Regions from separate parts of the Furfurilactobacillus curtus genome, predicted to be linked through region 1. Evidence: a T-box and tRNA genes for the amino acid it is inferred to sense, from the RefSeq annotation. Region 1 holds a T-box; the other regions hold tRNA genes.
What was found. The T-box of region 1 lies ahead of leuS (leucine--tRNA ligase). A T-box ahead of a tRNA ligase gene usually reads a tRNA of that ligase, here a tRNA-Leu.
Positions count from the first base shown of each region.

Region 2: it encodes a tRNA-Leu, which carries the amino acid that the T-box ahead of leuS (leucine--tRNA ligase) is inferred to sense. The anticodon was not compared.
Region 3: it encodes a tRNA-Leu, which carries the amino acid that the T-box ahead of leuS (leucine--tRNA ligase) is inferred to sense. The anticodon was not compared.

Region 1 covers NZ_BAAHXU010000001.1:52,320-58,385, forward strand. The annotation lists gene metK (methionine adenosyltransferase) at 1-964, shown strand, start outside; gene ACYQ0Y_RS00410 (MDR family MFS transporter) at 1,127-2,599, shown strand; gene ACYQ0Y_RS00415 (phosphatase PAP2 family protein) at 2,712-3,359, opposite strand; T-box leader at 3,617-3,833, shown strand; gene leuS (leucine--tRNA ligase) at 3,963-6,066, shown strand, end outside.
Region 2 covers NZ_BAAHXU010000001.1:170,769-176,834, reverse strand. The annotation lists gene ACYQ0Y_RS01040 (CPBP family intramembrane glutamic endopeptidase) at 1-307, shown strand, start outside; gene ACYQ0Y_RS01035 (PspC domain-containing protein) at 475-774, opposite strand; gene ACYQ0Y_RS01030 (DUF4097 family beta strand repeat-containing protein) at 815-1,726, opposite strand; gene ACYQ0Y_RS01025 (DUF1700 domain-containing protein) at 1,723-2,364, opposite strand; gene ACYQ0Y_RS01020 (PadR family transcriptional regulator) at 2,354-2,704, opposite strand; tRNA gene ACYQ0Y_RS01015 (tRNA-Leu) at 2,902-2,985, shown strand; gene ftsY (signal recognition particle-docking protein FtsY) at 3,264-4,769, opposite strand; gene smc (chromosome segregation protein SMC) at 4,816-6,066, opposite strand, start outside.
Region 3 covers NZ_BAAHXU010000001.1:1,918,455-1,924,520, forward strand. The annotation lists gene ACYQ0Y_RS08935 (cation-translocating P-type ATPase) at 1-2,219, shown strand, start outside; gene ACYQ0Y_RS08940 (hypothetical protein) at 2,246-2,680, shown strand; gene ACYQ0Y_RS08945 (SprT family protein) at 3,023-3,499, shown strand; tRNA gene ACYQ0Y_RS08950 (tRNA-Leu) at 3,776-3,860, shown strand; gene ACYQ0Y_RS08955 (pyridoxamine 5'-phosphate oxidase) at 3,910-4,359, opposite strand; gene ACYQ0Y_RS08960 (LCP family protein) at 4,694-5,722, shown strand; gene rpsN (30S ribosomal protein S14) at 5,867-6,066, opposite strand, start outside.

The sequences.
Region 1 (6,066 bases):
TACCGATGGTCGATTGGGGTTTGATGGAGATACCTGCGCAGTTTTGGTGGCCATTGATGAACAGTCGCCAGATATTGCGCAGGGTGTTGACGATGCTTTGGAACGGCGTGATGGTCAAGCTGACCCGTTGGATCAAATTGGGGCTGGTGACCAGGGGATGATGTTTGGCTTTGCCATTGACGAGACACCTGAACTAATGCCACTCCCAATCGCGTTGAGTCACGCATTGATGCGTAGAATTGCGCAACTACGTAAAAATGGTACTGTCAGTTATTTGCGTCCTGACGCCAAGGCCCAAGTGACTGTAGAATACGATGACGCTGGGCAGCCGACTCGTGTTGACACCGTCGTTTTATCTACTCAGCATGACCCGGATGTTTCATTAGATCAAATTCGTCAGGATGTGATCGAACAGGTGATTCGCCCCGTTATTCCTGCTCACTTGTTAGATGACCAGACGAAATATTTAATTAATCCAACCGGTCGTTTTGTTATTGGTGGGCCGCAAGGAGATGCAGGCTTGACCGGACGTAAGGTCATTGTCGATACCTATGGCGGTTTTGCTCGTCATGGAGGAGGTGCCTTTTCTGGTAAGGATGCGACAAAAGTTGATCGCTCGGCTTCATATGCAGCTCGATACATCGCAAAGAATATTGTAGCGGCCGGACTGGCCCACAAAGTTGAGGTTCAATTAGCCTATGCGATTGGGGTAGCTCAACCGGTCTCAATCTCAGTCAATACGTTTGATACCGGATCAGTTTCTGAAGAAGCTTTGACGACGGCAATTCGCCAGATCTTTGATTTACGGCCAGCCGGAATCATCAAAATGCTTGATTTACAACGACCAATTTACAAGCAAACAGCAGCTTACGGGCACTTTGGTCGTCCAGATTTGGATTTACCCTGGGAAAAGACCGATAAGGTAGCCGCATTAAAAGACGCGGTGGCTGTCGCAACTGAATAAACAAAAGTTTTTATTTAAGTGATTGTTTCATCCCCGTAGCGTTATGCAGCCGGGGATGTTTTTTATGGCATAATATTTGTGGTTTACTGATTTATGATTTGAACTGCTGATGCGATGTTTTGACATTGTAATCATGATTTTAAGGAAAGTTAGGATAAGTGAATGTCGAAGAAACGGACGACTAATGTCACGTTGGTAACGGTAGCCTTGTTTGTAGCCACCTTTATGTCAGCTGTGGAAGGAACGATTGTGTCGACAGCGATGCCGACGATTGTTGGAGATCTGCACGGCGTCACCTTGATGAATTGGGTTTTCTCCATCTACTTGTTAACCAATTCATTAGCAACCCCGATTTATGGCAAACTTTCGGATCGAATTGGTCGAAAGCCAGTCTTTTTATTTGGTTTGGTAGTATTTGTGTTTGGTTCAATGATGAGCGGCTTGTCGAATTCAATGGGCACCTTAATTCTTTGGCGAGCAGTACAAGGGATTGGAGCAGGCACGATTATGCCAGTCTCCTTTACCATCATTGCGGATATTTATCCCTTCGAAAAAAGAGCACAAGTGATGGGACTAAATGGATCGGCTTGGGGTGTGGCGTCGGTAGTGGCCCCGTTACTTGGTGGTTTTATCGTTGATCAATTAAGCTGGCATTGGGTATTCTTCATTAATATTCCCATCGGTTTAGTCACCATCTTGATGATCATGATTTTTTTACACGAACCCAAGCAACAGCCGGCAGACGCACCCCTTGATGTGCTTGGCAGTCTCTGGTTATCCGTGGCGTTGTTGGGTTTGATGATCGGCTTTCAAATGAGCGGTGATGGGACTGACAATGTTTGGCTAATTGTTGGTGTCTTCATGATGGCGATCGTGGCCCTGGGACTATTTATTTGGCAAGAGCAGCGGGCAGCGGATCCGATTATTGATTTACAACTGTTTAATGAACGGACTTTTGTCGTTCAAAATGCAGTGGCGGCGTTGATTTCCGGTTTCTTAATTTGTTTTAACGTCTATATTCCGACGTGGACGCAAGGCCTACTGGGTTTACGTGCCGCAGAAGCAGGTTTTGCCGTGACACCTAGTTCCGTGATGTGGATCGTGGGATCTTTTATTACGGGGCGCGTCATTACAAGGTTAACACCACAGCGCATTGTAGGCATTAGCATTGGCATTGTTTTAATCGGTGCCATTGCGTTGGTTCTTTTACCTTCCCAAACCGCTTTTTGGGTCTTTTTGGTGGTCTCTGCTGAATTAGGGGTTGGTTTTGGAATTAGTATTACGACGACAACGGTAACGAGCCAACATTTAGTCGATCCAGTTAATATCGGGATGGCGACCTCGTTTAATACGCTGGCACGAAGTCTGTCTCAGACAGTAATGCTCGCTATTTATGGAATTGTGATGAATGCCAGCTTGGCTCACGGCGTGGCCACCCACCCGGGAGTCAAGCTCAGTCAATTGAACGCGCTGATTAATCCGGAAACGGCTCAGCAATTACCAGCAAAAATTTTACCAACACTACGATCAATTATGGGTAGTGGTGTGCGTCACGTCTTCATCGTTGCGTTGATATTAGTGATCCTAGCTGGGGTTTTGAATCTGCTGGATCGTCCGCAACACGTGGAATCCTGATTTGGCCGTTTAAACGTTAAGATATTAAGTGATTGTTTGAAGATTGGGCCATTCTGGGCCTAAAAATAAAGCCTCCCAAATTTGGGAGGCTTTATCAGTTTATCCAGTTCATTTAGTTAAGTCGAATCGCCGATACACTGCGCGGGCCAAAGAATAGATAGCGAGAGATAAGGAGTTCAGCTAGCGCGAGACTGGCGCCAGCAACCACATCACTTGGAAAATGAACACCCAGATAAACGCGGCTTAAACAAATCGTGATGATCAGTAAGGTTAACAACGCATTAAAGACGGCCCGTAGCGCAAAACGATCAACGTATAAGTTACATAAGATGATGAGGGACCCATACATCAAAGTGACATTCATGGCGTGACCACTGGGGAAACTAAAGCCGCCGGCCGCAACTAAATGCAAAATAAGTGGCCGTGGTCGGGCAACAAGGTGTTTGATGAGCGTGTTCACCACTAATGCCAAGACGCCCACGTTAATTGCGAAGAAGAGGGCCCCTTGCAGTTTTTGTCGCCACCACAGACCTAGTGAGAAGATGATCATCACCACCAATGTAAACTTAACATTACCTAACCGAGTGATGTTACGGAAAAACCAGGTTCGCTCAGGCGTGACAGGTTGGCGAATTAAGTGAGTCAATGTTTGGTCGAATGTGAGTAGCAGTGGTGCTCGTAGCAGAACTCCGGTTAGCAAAATGAAAAAGAGTAGCAAACCGAGACTAACGATCAACCAGCGGAATCTTTGCCAGCGCACTGAGGTTATTTGATTAATAGAGAATCACCACCGATTAATTGAAGTGAGTGTTGTTCATTATAACATGGTTCACGCCTTGAGATTGATTGAAAAGTTCAGGTTGGCTGACTGTGAACGACATTGTGACCATTTGATCTAAAGCTAAATTAACACTAGTACAAGATGGTAAACTCACTAAAGTCGCCGCCTTACTTCGAGCAAAACGCGCTTGTTTTTCCTAGTTTGAACTGCTATGCTAAGACCATTCTTTTAAACAGTTAACGGGTGCGGATTAGTAAATGATGGCTTTAATAAAGCGAGCTGACGGATGGTGCAAGTCAGTTTAGGGCCAATGTTGAACTCACCGCTAAAGCCAAAAATGCTGAAGCTAGGTTATAGGCGTTTTCGCAGGTCGGCGTTATCGACTTTGAGGGTTGTCAGGGAGCGTAAGCCTGATAAAAGATAGGTGGTACCGCGGAAAATTCCGTCCTATCAACTGCTTGAAGGCAGTTGATAGGACTTTTTTTTGTGTCGAGCAATCTTGTCTTTAGTCGGCGGACATCGAATTCCACTGCCAGTTCACGGTTTTTGGGCAACGTTAACGAACTGTATAAGGAGGCTACTATGCCATACGATCATCGTAGTATTGAAAAAAAGTGGCAGAAATATTGGGAAACAAACCATACGTTTAAGGCTAAAGATGGTGTAGATCAGCCTAAATATTATGCATTGGATATGTTTCCTTATCCTTCGGGGCAAGGATTACACGTTGGTCATCCAGAAGGGTATACCGCAACTGACGCAATGAGCCGACTTAAGCGGATGCAAGGCTTCAATGTGTTACACCCGATGGGATGGGATGCGTTTGGGTTACCAGCTGAGCAATACGCGTTAAAAACCGGCCACAATCCGAAAAGTTTTACTGATCAGAATATTGATGTTTTTCGCAAGCAGGTCAAGTCGCTTGGTTTTTCGTATGACTGGGATCGCGAGATCAATACGACTGATCCGGAGTATTATCGTTGGACACAATGGATTTTTGAGCAGCTTTACAAACGCGGCTTAGCTTATGAAGATGAGATTATGGTGAACTGGGCGCCTGATTTTATGGGTGGAACTGTCGTCGCCAATGAAGAAGTCATCGATGGTAAAACGGAGCGTGGTGGTTATCCCGTCTATCGGGTCCCTATGCGGCAATGGGTTTTGAAAATTACAGCGTATGCGGATCGTTTGCTAGACGATTTAGATGATTTGGATTGGCCCGAAAGTATCAAAGAACAACAACGTCATTGGATTGGTCGCTCAGAAGGTGCTAGTGTGTTTTTCGAGATCGCTGATCAAACCGATGCAACGAAAATCGAAGTCTTTACGACTCGGCCGGACACCCTATTTGGTGCGTCATATCTTGTTTTAGCGCCTGAGCATGACTTGGTTGACCAAATCACTACAGCTGGTCAGCAGGCCGCGGTCAGTGAGTATCGCCAACAGATCGCCTCCAAATCGGATTTGGAACGGACGGATTTGAATAAAGATAAAACGGGCGTCTTCACCGGTGCTTATGGCATTAACCCGATTAATGGCGAACGATTGCCGATCTGGATTGCTGATTACGTGCTATCTTCTTACGGGACTGGTGCGATTATGGCCGTGCCAGCTCATGACACACGTGATTTTGATTTCGCTAAAAAATTTGCCTTGCCAATTAAACCAGTTATCGAAGGTGGCGATGTGACGAAGGCAGCTTACACTGGCAATGGGATTCACATAAATTCAGGCTTTTTAGATGGCTTAGATAAACAAACTGCCATTGGTGCGGCGGTTGATTGGTTGACGGAACATCAGGCAGGCGGTAAGAAGATTAATTACCGTTTGCGGGACTGGATTTTCAGCCGCCAACGATACTGGGGCGAACCGATTCCAGTGATTCATTGGGATGACGGGGAAACTACCCTAGTGCCGGAAGATGAATTACCATTAACGTTGCCAGATACAGACCAACTTGAACCATCGGGGACTGGTGAAAGTCCGCTAGCAAACATTGAAGATTGGGTCAATGTGACGGATAAAAATGGTCGCCATGGTAAACGGGATACGAATACGATGCCACAATGGGCTGGCTCGTCATGGTATTTCTTACGCTATATCGATCCGCACAATCAACATGCGCTTGCCGATCCGGAGAAACTAAAGTATTGGCTTCCAGTTGACCTTTACATTGGTGGTGCTGAACACGCAGTTTTACATTTGCTGTATGCACGTTTTTGGCACAAGGTGTTATATGATTTGGGCGTGGTACCGACCAAAGAGCCATTCCAGAAGTTAGTCAATCAAGGGATGATTCTCGGAAATAACCATGAGAAGATGTCTAAATCAAAAGGTAATGTGATCAACCCAGATGATATTGTAGACAAATATGGGGCTGATACGTTGCGGCTGTATGAAATGTTTATGGGGCCGTTGGAAGAATCTAAACCATGGAGTGAAGATGGCATCAATGGTGCCTACAAGTGGTTACAACGGGTATGGCGACTGATGATTGATGATAACAATCATCTGCGTGATCGGGTCACGACAATTAACGATGGCCAACTCGATAAGGTTTATCATGAAACGGTCAAAAAAGTGACCGAGGATTATGAACGCATGCACTTCAACACCGCCATCTCACAAATGATGGTCTTTGTGAACGAAGCGCATAAAGTGGATGATTTACCTGTACCTTACATGG
Region 2 (6,066 bases), 120 kb from region 1:
ACTAGTCGCATTCGTCGTTTCAGCCATTTTTTTAACGCCGTTTTTGGAAGAACTCGTTTTTCGAGGCGTAATCACAAATATCTTTTTTAGACCATCGCAGACTTGGCTGAAAATTATTCTTTCAGGTCTCATTTTTTCTACTGGCCACCTTTCGACCAACCCAATTAGTTTTCTCGTTTACTGTTTAATGGGTGCTGTTTTGGCGGCGACGTATCTGTGGACCGGGAAACAGTTTAATTCAATCTTAGTTCATTTTCTGATTAATAGTTTGGCGATGACTCAGCTACTAGTTACGGTCTTACATTGATTTTTAAGATCACGTGTTAAACATCGGCAGACTGATTTACTGATAAATATCAGCATCAGATTTACATCATTCGATTACAAAAACGAGGTCATCTTCCGTAATTTGCGGAAGATGACCTCGTTTTTGTAATCCTCACGCTGAGGTTACCATACACTTTTTGTTCTTGGCTACTTATCATCATGATGGGATTGATCTGGATCAGTGAACTCGCCATCAAAAGTGTCTTCATGATGCGTGGTGTCAGACCAGGAATTAAAATGATCACTCGCTGAAAAATGTGTGCCATCTGGCTCAGGCATCACTAACGCTGCGATCGCATAGGCAATCAAGCCGGTCCCAACTGACCAAAGTATCAAAATACTACCAATGACTCTTGTCAGCGCCACGTCCCAACCGAAGTATTCAGCAATTCCGCCAAAAACGCCCGCTAAAACACGATCATTGGATTTAGTTAAATGTTTTTTCATCGTTATACCTCCACCTAGCTTGAATCAACAACTGTCCACACTATTGTACGGAATTATTGCCATCACTGGTAGTTAATTGCAGCCGATCATTATTAGTTTCGTTTTGCTGCAACAGACCGCCGTCTTCACGATGCTGATCGAACAAACGATTATTGTCAGCACCATGTAAAATATAGCCTTTGCCACGATCTGCACCGACAACCGTATTATCGCCATCCTGATTATTAACGTTTACAATCCCGGTGATTCCGCCATTACGCATCCGAAAGTCCCCATCGGCCAATTGAACCGTCGCTTGATTTAACCAAACGTCTTTCAAGGCAACATCACCATCATCAGTTATCAGCTGCGAATTGGTGAGATTCATCTGCTGCAAGTAAATGTTGCCATCGCCAGTGCTTAGTCGCATGCCTTCGCCGACCGTGGCATGTTCCAAGCTGACGTTACTATTCGTGTGAATCGTCAGTTTATTGGTTTGAACATCTGTCAACCGCATGTCCCCACCTTGATTGACTAATTTAATTTGGTCCAATTTTGTGCCTCGTGGTACCGTGACAACCACCGTTCGATCAGGTAATTGACTATGTCCACCCTCAATCATATCATTGCCATCGGACCCAAAATGCCAACCAGAAGTCGCGTTATCATTCTTAGTTTGTTCGATGACCAAGCGTTGATTTTTAACTGTAACCCGTGGCATCGCCTTGGCATTACTGCGAACCTGCACTCGATAACTATCGCCTTCCTTGATCCGGAGCTGGTTGCTTTTTAAATCGGCATCAAGCACCTTGAATGATTTCACCTTTCGATCAAACGTCTTCACGTGCACTAGCTCTGGTTGATGTTGATCGTTAAAGGTCACGCTTTTAAAGCTGTGTGTCATGGCACCAATCGCCATTAAAACCAAACCAATCACTAAAATAACTAAACCAATTTTTAATGTTCGTTTCATGCAGATTGCCCCCCTCGCGGTTGTTGTCGACGATTACTAAACTTTCGATAGGCAAACCGAATGAAATTTGCAATCATCTGAATGAGCCACCGCACAATGTAATAGAACAATGGCATCAAGACTAAAGCGCCGCCGAGGCCAGTTAAACCGATGCCGATGTAGGCGATCCCAATAAAAATGTGACTGCCCAACAGCCAAAAACCAGTGTATAGCGATACTCCAGCCACCATCATTCCAGCTGCTAATAAGGTGATTGCTAAAACAACTGCCAGTCCCACTGCCAAAATCGCCATGAAGATGACCAATAAAAGGATTAAAATAATGCCAATCGCCGCCGGAATCGTGACTGGCGTTGACAATACCGCCAAAATGATCAGCCATACCATTGTCGCATTTGATCGAGGACTACGCCGCTCACCATTTTGTTCGGCAGTTTCGTTTTCTTTAATCGAATAATCTGCTAATACCTTACGCGCCAACTGTTTTGGCGTACCCAGCTTAGCAATGATTTCATCACCATCCGTTAAATTAGCATCTTCAATGTATTCCGTATAAAAATCTAAGACATCGGCGCGTTCTTCTTCTGTCAATCCGTGCAAACGCCGCTGCAGTTCACTTAAATATGTTTCATTTGTCATCAATATCCCCCCGTTCATCCGTCGATGGCGTTGCCGACGGATCAAAAATTTGGTCTAAACTAATTTTGTAAGCCGCCCATTCATGTATGATTTCACCCAGTCGAATTTTACCTGCATCGGTGATTTGATAATAACGCCGGTTACGTCCCTGAAAAGGCTGGTCATAAGTAGTCAACCAACTTTCTTTTTTCAGGCGTCGTAAAACGGGATACATGGTGGACTCTGAAACAGAAATTGATACCTGAATCTGTTGCGTGAGCGCATACCCATATAGGTCTTCGCGATCTAGTAGTGCTAGAACCATGCCATCAAGTAACTCGCTGCTAACTTGAATACTCATACCACCGCCTCCTCATTACTTTAATTTAGCCATGCCTAACTAGCTAACTTTGAATATGACTATATTATATGATGTATAGTATGAAAGTCAACACAATATGAATTTAAAAATAATTACACGAAATTCATGGCAGCGCTTGCCGTGTTCGAGCCGGTCGTGTAAACTATTACTTTGTTGAGAGTTCTCAATTGTTTCATGCCCCTGTGGCGGAATTGGCAGACGCGCAGCGTTCAGGTCGCTGTTCACCTTGGTGAGTACTGGTTCGAATCCAGCCAGGGGCACTCGAATAGGTTTTTAAAAACCTTGTCAAAACGCGTATAAACGTTGATACACCAACGTTTATACGCGTTTTTTATTTGCCAAAAGTTTCATAGAGTTGCATGAAGTTTCATTGATTTGTGCATGATTGTGTACAAAAAATTATACGGTGCACAATAAAGCAGACATAATGCTGTGCATTTAACTACCTACTTAGACGGGCTAAATACATAAATACAATCTACTTGATTATAAAAACGGTCCCGACTTTAAAAAGCCGAGACCGTTTTACTCATCCGATTTAGTTAGTAATAAGGTCTTTAAATAAGCCATAAACAAACTCACTTGGATCAAACGGACGCAAATCATTGACCTGCTCACCTAATCCCACAAACTTAACGGGTAAATGTAATTCATTTCGTATCGCTAGAACAATGCCACCTTTGGCAGTTCCATCCAATTTTGTCAAAACAATCCCCGTCACATCAGTTGCATCACCGAAAGTTTTAGCCTGATTCAAGGCATTTTGACCAGTGGTCGCATCCAAGACTAACAAGACCTCGTGGGGAGCTTCAGGGATCTCGCGACTCAACACGCGTTTCATTTTGGCCAACTCATTCATCAAATTAACCTTGTTTTGCAGCCGACCAGCCGTATCGACCATTAAAATGTCCACATCATCCTCTTTCGCTCGTTGAACAGCATCATAAACAACCGCTGCCGGATCACTCTTTTCAGGCAGGGCAACCACTGGGACATCATCTCGTTGACCCCAGACTTGCAGTTGTTCAATCGCCCCCGCTCTAAAGGTGTCTGCAGCTGCTAATAAGACCTTTTTCCCTTGTTGCTTATACATATTCGCCATTTTACCAACAGTCGTAGTTTTCCCCACGCCATTAACACCGACAAAGAAAATGACTGTTGGACCACTCTTGGCAAAGTTAACCGAATTATCTTCACCGTTACCTTCTGCGTCATACAGATTGACTAATTTTTCAATAATGACGTTTTCGACATCTGATTGTTTTTTGGCATTCTTCAAACGTACTTCATCGCGTAACTGATCAGTAATCGTCACTGCCGTATTAAAGCCCACGTCCGCGCCAATAAGAGTCTCCTCTAAATCATCAAAGAAGTCCTCATCAACACTTCGAAAGTTTGCTAAAAAGGCATTTAAACGGTCGCCAAAAGTCCGACGCGATTTGGCAAGTCCTTTATCATAAAGTTCTGCATCAGTTGCCTGGCTCAAAGTCGATCCTTCGTTGCTGCCAGCAGCATCCTGACGATCATCTTCAGCAACCATTGTTGAGGACGTCTCTGCTGAGCCGTCGCTCATTTCAACCGTGTCATTAACAACGGATTCAATGGAAGATGTCATCGGCTGACGCTCAGACGCCCCTGATTGGTCAGCGACTGTAGCTTCCGCTTGAGACTGAGAATGACTGGATTTTGCAGCTGCAGACAATGAATCAGCAACTGACTGCCGGGCTGTCAAAGAGGTGTTCGTATTGGCAACTTCCTCTGGCGTCATTTTTGTTGCCGATGACGCTGAGGAATTGCCTGACTCACGACTAACAGTTGATTCTGACATATCTTCTGAATTCGGCTTTACTTCAGAAATGCCCTCCGTTGCATCACTATTTAAATCCGTCTCAACTTGCCGATCAGGCTTTGTCGACTCAAGCGATTGGGCTGAATCGGCCCTTGCTGATGTAACCGCACTTGGCGTCTCACTCGCCGAGTTTGAAGTAGCGTCTGCTGTACTTTCATCGTTTTTACGTCGTCGAAAAATATCAAATAGTCCCATCAAATCACCTACTTTTCTCGATTATTTTAGTATTTCAATTAAACCGCTATGACGCATCATCGGCCAAGTCGTCTAATGAAACTGACACCATCTTTGAAACTCCAGATTCCTGCATGGTCACCCCATAAAGGAGGTTGGCATTCACCATGGTCCCCTTACGATGTGTAATCACGATAAATTGCGTTTCACCACCGAAGTCTCTTAGATAATGTGCAAATCGACTGACATTGGCCTCGTCTAAGGCCGCCTCTGTCTCATCCAAAATTGCAAATGGTACGGGGCGGACAACTAAGGTTGCAAACAATAACGTGATCGCCGTAAGTGATCGTTCACCACCAGATAGCAGGCTCATCCGTTGAAATTTTTTGCCAGGTGGTTGGGCCATAATATCGATTCCTGTCGTCAGCAAATGATCAGGGTCAGTCAATTGTAATCGTGCTTGACCGCCGCCAAACATTTTGACGAAGATTTCGCTAAAAGCCGCTGCCACTTCATCAAAAGCTGACTTGAAACGTGTTTGCACCTCTTCGTCCATTTCCGCCATAGTCATCTCCAACTGTTGTCGACTTGTGACCAAGTCAGACTGTTGGCGGGCCAAAAAGTCGTAACGATCGGAAACACGCTGGTATTCATCAATCGCACCAATGTTAACATCACCAATCTCGTCGAGGCCTCGTTTTAGCAATTTCAATTGTTTCTTAATCGCTTCAATTGGTAAATCAGCCATCGCCTTGGTAGCAGCTTCATAGCTCAATCCATACATTTCGCTCAATTGCGTCAAATCATTATCTAGCAAGGTTGCTAAACGTGATTGTTGGGCACTAAAATCGTTCATTTCGCTCAAAGCAGCTCGTTGAAGTTCCTGACTACGAGTTAAACCTGTTTCTGCCTGAACCAATATCTCGGCTATTCCTGTCAGTTCGTCATTAACCTTCTTGATTTTTTGCTCAGTCGTGTCTCTTTGAGATTCGGCCTGTTTCAGCTGATGGGTCGTTGTTTGCGAATCGGCACCAGCAGCCTGATGATCGTCTGTTAATGTCGCTTCCTGCCTACTTAGGTCTGCTGCTTGCTGCTGCCACTCATTAATTTGCGTCTGCACTCGTTTTTGGTCGCGTTGCTTAGCAGCTAATTCGGCTTGAGCAGCCGCTAGCCATTCCTGCTTTTCTTGTCGCTGTGATCGTTTAGTATCCACGTCTGCACTCAATGCGGCCAAGTCCTGTTGGGTTTGTTTTCTCTGCTCAGTTAGTTGAGCTAGCTGGGCTTCTGATTCAGCTGTTTTGGACTGATTTTGTGTCAG
Region 3 (6,066 bases), 1.9 Mb from region 1:
TGCGATTAATCGAAGTCGCGTCACTTCAAATCGAAGAATCGGCCTTAACTGGTGAGTCAGTTCCCGTTGATAAACAGTTAGCCCCAATTACGGATCCCAGTGCTGGTCTGGGTGACTTAAGTGATTTAGCTTTTATGAATAGTAATGTAACGTACGGGCGAGGAACTGGGGTGGTGGTTGCCACTGGAATGCAGACCCAAGTTGGGCGGATCGCTGGTATGTTAGATCGCACGCAGGAACGTAAAACACCGTTGCAGGAAAATTTGGCGCATTTAGGGAAAGTTCTAACTGTGCTAATTCTAGTTGTGGCGGTTATTGTCTTCGTGGTGGGGATGATTCGTGGCAATGAAACATTGGTTAATATGTTGTTAACGGCAATTTCACTGGCTGTGGCTGCGATTCCGGAAGGTTTGCCGGCCATCGTCACGATTACCTTAGCACTAGGTACAACAAGGATGGCCAGATTAAATGCGCTGGTGCGTCGTTTGCCAGCGGTTGAAACCTTAGGGAGCACGGATATTATTGCTTCTGATAAAACGGGGACTTTGACACAAAACAAAATGACCGTTGAGAAAGTGATTGTGGATGGCGACGTGCTAGACGCCAAGCAAACAGCCGGTGCGACAAGTGAAGATGATCAGGGGCTGCTAGCAAGTTTACTTTTATTAAACAACGACACTAAAACAATCGATGATCAGTTAGTCGGTGACCCAACCGAAACTGCCTTAGTTCAATACAATATCGACCATCAGGTGAATCCGGAAGACTTTTTGGCAGCCCACCCCCGCGTAGCTGAAATTCCGTTTGATTCTGAACGTAAATTAATGACGACCGTTAACCAAATGAATGAGGCCAATGATCAATTGTGGGTAACCGTAAAAGGGGCCCCTGATGAATTGTTGAAACGTGTTACTCGGATTCAAAGCAATGGTGAGATTAGCCCAATGACCGATCAATTACGTGAGCAATTATTGACCATCAATCATCAATTGGCGGTTCAAGCCTTGAGAGTATTGGCCTTTGCTTATCGACCAGTCACAACAATTCCAGCCGAGATGACTAGCAAGCAAGTCGAGCAAGATTTAATTTTTACTGGATTTGTCGGGATGATCGACCCAGAACGACCAGAAGTGGCCGGTGCCGTTGCGGAAGCAAAGTCGGCTGGGATTCGCCCGCTGATGATCACGGGCGACCATGCGGATACGGCAAAAGCGATTGCGGTTCGGTTGGGGATCATTGACGCTAATGATCAGGCTGGCGTCATTACTGGCGCACAGCTTGATGCATTGAGTGAGGCTGAGTTTTCTGATCAAGTGGAACAATATTCTGTCTACGCACGGGTGGCTCCTGAACATAAAGTTCGTATTGTCAATGCATGGCAACAAAAAGGCAAAGTGGTTGCCATGACCGGTGATGGGGTTAATGATGCCCCAGCATTAAAGGCAGCTGATATTGGTGTTGGCATGGGCATCACCGGAACTGAGGTTTCTAAAGGGGCCTCTGATATGGTGTTGGCTGACGACAACTTTTCCACGATTGTGGTGGCAGTTCGCGAAGGTCGCAAAGTGTTCGCAAATATTCAAAAGGCGATTCAATACTTGTTGTCCGCTAACTTAGGAGAAGTATTGACCCTATTTGTTATGACAATGATGGGGTGGCAAATTTTGGCACCGGTGCATATTCTGTGGATTAACTTAGTGACGGATACCTTTCCAGCGATTGCCTTAGGATTAGAACCCGCTGAGAAAAACATTATGCAACAAAAACCGCGGGGACGTTCGTCAAACTTCCTGTCGGGTGGTGTCTTTGGCAACATTATCTATCAAGGTCTGCTCGAGGGTGGCTTGACCTTACTGGTTTATTGGCTTGCATTAACATTCCCCGTCCACGCAAATGCGACGCAGGTGCATGCCGACGCGCTAACCATGGCCTTTGCGACATTGGGCTTGATTCAGCTATTCCACGCCTTTAACTCAAAATCGATTCACGGCACCATCTTCACCGCTCAATTGTTTAAAAACCGGGCGTTTAACTGGGCCATCTTAGCAGCTTTCATTCTCTTAGCTGCGACGATTGCAATTCCTGGTTTTAATGGTTTATTCCACGTCACAACGCTATCTGGTTTCCAATGGCTGATTGTCTTGAGCGCCGGGGTTGCCATGATTTTGATCGTGGAAGTGGTAAAATTGTTCCAGCGGATGGCGTCACGCCGTCACTAATTTGATTGATGACAGGAGTAAGACTTTTGAAAAAGAATTTAATGATAGCATTTGCGCGAACGCTTTCGCAGGTGATCGAAGAAACACAAACGATTCAACAAGGACTAGAGCCTTATTATACGAAGTTACGTGAAGCGCTTGATCAAGCACATTTGGATCAGATTGACGCGGCGAATCTGGCGGATATCAAGGCCGAATTTCAAGATGGGACGGAGCGCTATCGCAGCCTCCAGGAGCGACTCCAGCAATTGCAAGCGCCGGCTCGTTTTTTAGGAAAACATCGGAGTCTAGTGACAGCCTACACGACCTATGTCACTGCTTGTCAGGCCATGACTGATAGTGTTAATTTGGGTAGTCATCAAGTTGATCAAATACAATTCGACCAAGCTGAGACGGACCAGACTGAGGCGATGAACCGGATTATTCGGTTGGTGCAAACTTTAATGCAAACGCAAGCGTAATTAACGTCAAAATGATGTCAACTTGCGTATGTCTTAATCAGATCTGATTAGCGGGTGAGTTTGGGCCATGACTTATAAAAGGCGTTGCGATTTGTTGCTTTTGTGCACCACGTCGCCATGGTCAAAACGTGCGGCAAACGCCTGAGAGCTGTGCCTAGCAATAAAGTGAGCACCTTCCAAAGTAAGGAAGATGCTCACTTTTTCGCTAGTGCTCGCTCTCAATTCGGTGTTAAGTCTCACGCTTGCATTTTGGTCGAGTTAGATTGGCAATGAAATTCAGATCTTACATTGACCATTAAGTTGCGAAAATTACACTGTGTCTATTCAGGAAAGGAGAGGTAGATGACAAATGAAGCTTTGCAAGCACTAGTAGAAGAAATTTCTCTGCAGGATTTTGGTCGTCCATTTAAACATCAGGCTATTTTTAATGCCCGCTTGCGGTCAACTGGTGGCCGTTATCATTTAGTAGACCATCATATCGATATCAATCCGCGAATGATTAATGATTTTGATCGAGAAACTTTGATTGGCGTCATTCGTCATGAGTTAGTCCATTATCACCTTGCGTTGGCAGGGTTACCCTACCAACATCGTAGTCATGAATTTAAGCAGTTGCTGGCGCAAGTTGGTGGCTCCCGCTACGCACCGACGCCCAAGCAATCGGTGAAATCTAAGCACTCTGGGCGGCAGTATTATTATCATTGTCAGAAATGTGGCCGCCAATTTATTCGGCATCGGCGGGTTAATCTTGAACGGTATGCTTGTGGTTATTGCGGTGGCCGTCTCCAGCTAGACGAGTTGGTTCGCGAAGTTGGGTAGCAAAATAAACTGAAATTTTACGAAGTCATCACGCCTGATTGAATGAAGTGTTCTTACCCTGATTTAAACGTGGGGGTAAAGTTTGAGTGGTTAGAATCTTACGATTGAGCGAGGTGTGGTCCTGACAGTACTAGAAGCTGATCGACAGTGAACAACACTGTAAAAGTCCAATTTGCCACAGCTCTAAGTGGGCAACCTAATTAAAGGTCGCTGCCAGCAAATTAAAATCAACCGTTGCCTTCAATGAGAATGTTTGATAGAATCTTTCTTGTTGATGCGGCCATGGCGGAATTGGCAGACGCGCAAGATTAAGGATCTTGTGATCCCTTCGATCATCCGAGTTCAAGTCTCGGTGGCCGCATAAAAAGCAGCTTCCTGTTTTCAGGTGAAGCTGCTTTTTTGGTGTTTTGCTAATTTATTGCAGTAAAATCAAGATCGAATTTTGGTTGACCGAGACCTGGATCGACATGTAGTTGTTGAAAGTGAATTTCATATACCGCTAATGTAGGGCCAATGGCATCCCACACTTGTTGATAGTTAGGAATTAATTCAAGATAACGAGGAAGCAAGTCTGCCATTGTTTTGCTTGATGGTGCGATGTGCACGTCGTGGGCGCGGATAAACGGATTGTTTGGTGTTCCGGTAAATGGAATTGTTGTCAATGATGCATTGGCGTGTTCAGCATATAAATTAAGGGCATGGCTACCGCGAACGGAAGAAAAGTACATCGTTGTTGGTTCGTCGGAAAACCACACGAAGTTGATGACTTTAACGTCGGCTTCGTTATGAAATGAAGTGGCCAACGCGATCGTATTTGTCGTTTGGTAAACCTGTTGGAGTTGGTCTAAGGGGTTCGACATCGTAAAATTCCTCACAATCTGGTTTAATTGAGTCAATTCTAATGAAAGTTGGCAAACTTTACCAGTTGTTTACCATTTTTGCCCAGCTACACCAGCTTGATGTCTGTGCCTCAAGGCCGCCTAATTGGCAGAAAACGTCAACCAGTCAGCTTCCGCTAGTATTCAAAGTCACTCAGCTTGTTTCGCTTTGAGGTCTTTGTCGAGCCGATGCTGGTGAATGCAACCTTTAAGAAAAGCTTCAGTCTAGAATAAGAGATGTGAAAGTTTGCCTGATGGTTTACAATAAATTGAAGTTTAAAAAACAAAATCGTTAATTATCGTGGGGGATCATGAGATGAAGAACCAGCCAAATGAGAACAATATGGATTCGCGCATGCAACGCCGAAGCGCAAATCAACAAGGACCAAAGCAGCCGAAACAACACGGCACACGGCGTTGGCATCCATGGCGTTGGTTTTGGGGGATCATTATTCTCTTGTTGCTCGTGATTGTCGGTTTTGGCGCAGTTGCCTATCACAATATTAATTCGGCCACGAGTAAAGCATATAAGTCGGCCGGCATTACCAAAGCGCGTGACACAAAGGCAGTTTTGAATTCAAAAAAACCTATTTCAATTCTATTTTTAGGAACTGATACAGGGGCTCTGGGACGTTCTTATAAGGGACGAACCGATACAATCATGATTGCGACGATTAACCCGCAAACCAAAAAGATGTTGCTGGTCAGTTTGCCACGGGATACGATGACTGATATTGCTGGTTATCCAGATGAATCACCAGCTAAAATTAACGCGGCCTATGCTTATGGTGGCGTTGGCACGACGATTAAAACCGTTCAAAATTTACTAAATGTGCCTATTGATTACTACGCCCTGTTAAATATGGGGGGGTTAGAAAAGGCCATCAACGAAGTGGGTGGTGTAACGGTGACATCACCGCTGTCTTTCTCTTATGAGGGGAGTACCTTTGAAAAAGGACAAACCTATCATATGAATGGGGCAACTGCCTTGAAATTTTCGCGGATGCGCTATGACGATCCACAAGGAGATTATGGGCGCCAAACGCGCCAACGATTGGTTGTGGAAGCTTTATTCCGGAAATCAATTGCTGTCCAAACGGTCCTGAATTCGAGCTTCTTGAATTCGATTTCCTCACAATCGCAAACCGATTTGACAAATTCGGATTTAGTTAAGCTAGCTCAGAATTATCGATCAGCAACTAAAAATATCAGTAGCGACCATATGCAAGGCCAAGGCCAGATGATTAACGGACAATCTTTTGAAGTTGTCGGCCATAGCGAAAAGCAACGGGTGACCAATGAGTTGAGAACAAGTCTTGATTTAAGTGCGAAAACGGATGAATGATTGAAAAGAATTAGATGAACAGTTGATTAAGCAAAAATGCCAATTTCCTTCTAGAAACGTCTAGAAGGAAATTGGCATTTTTGGTTGTTAATTAGCGTTGACGGACAATTTGAGTTGGTGGTGTTCATTACGTATAAAGTGACCTTACCAACTTGCTTTGCGAACACCAGGAATTTTGCCTTGTAAGGCAAGCTGACGGAAATTAAGACGTGAGAGCCCAAAGCGACGTAAGTAGGCATGTGGCCGACCGTCGATTTGGTCACGTCGGTGAATTCTAACAGGTGAGGCATTTTTAGGCAGTGCTGCTAATCCAGCATAATCTTTTGCTGCTTTTAAAGTCGCCC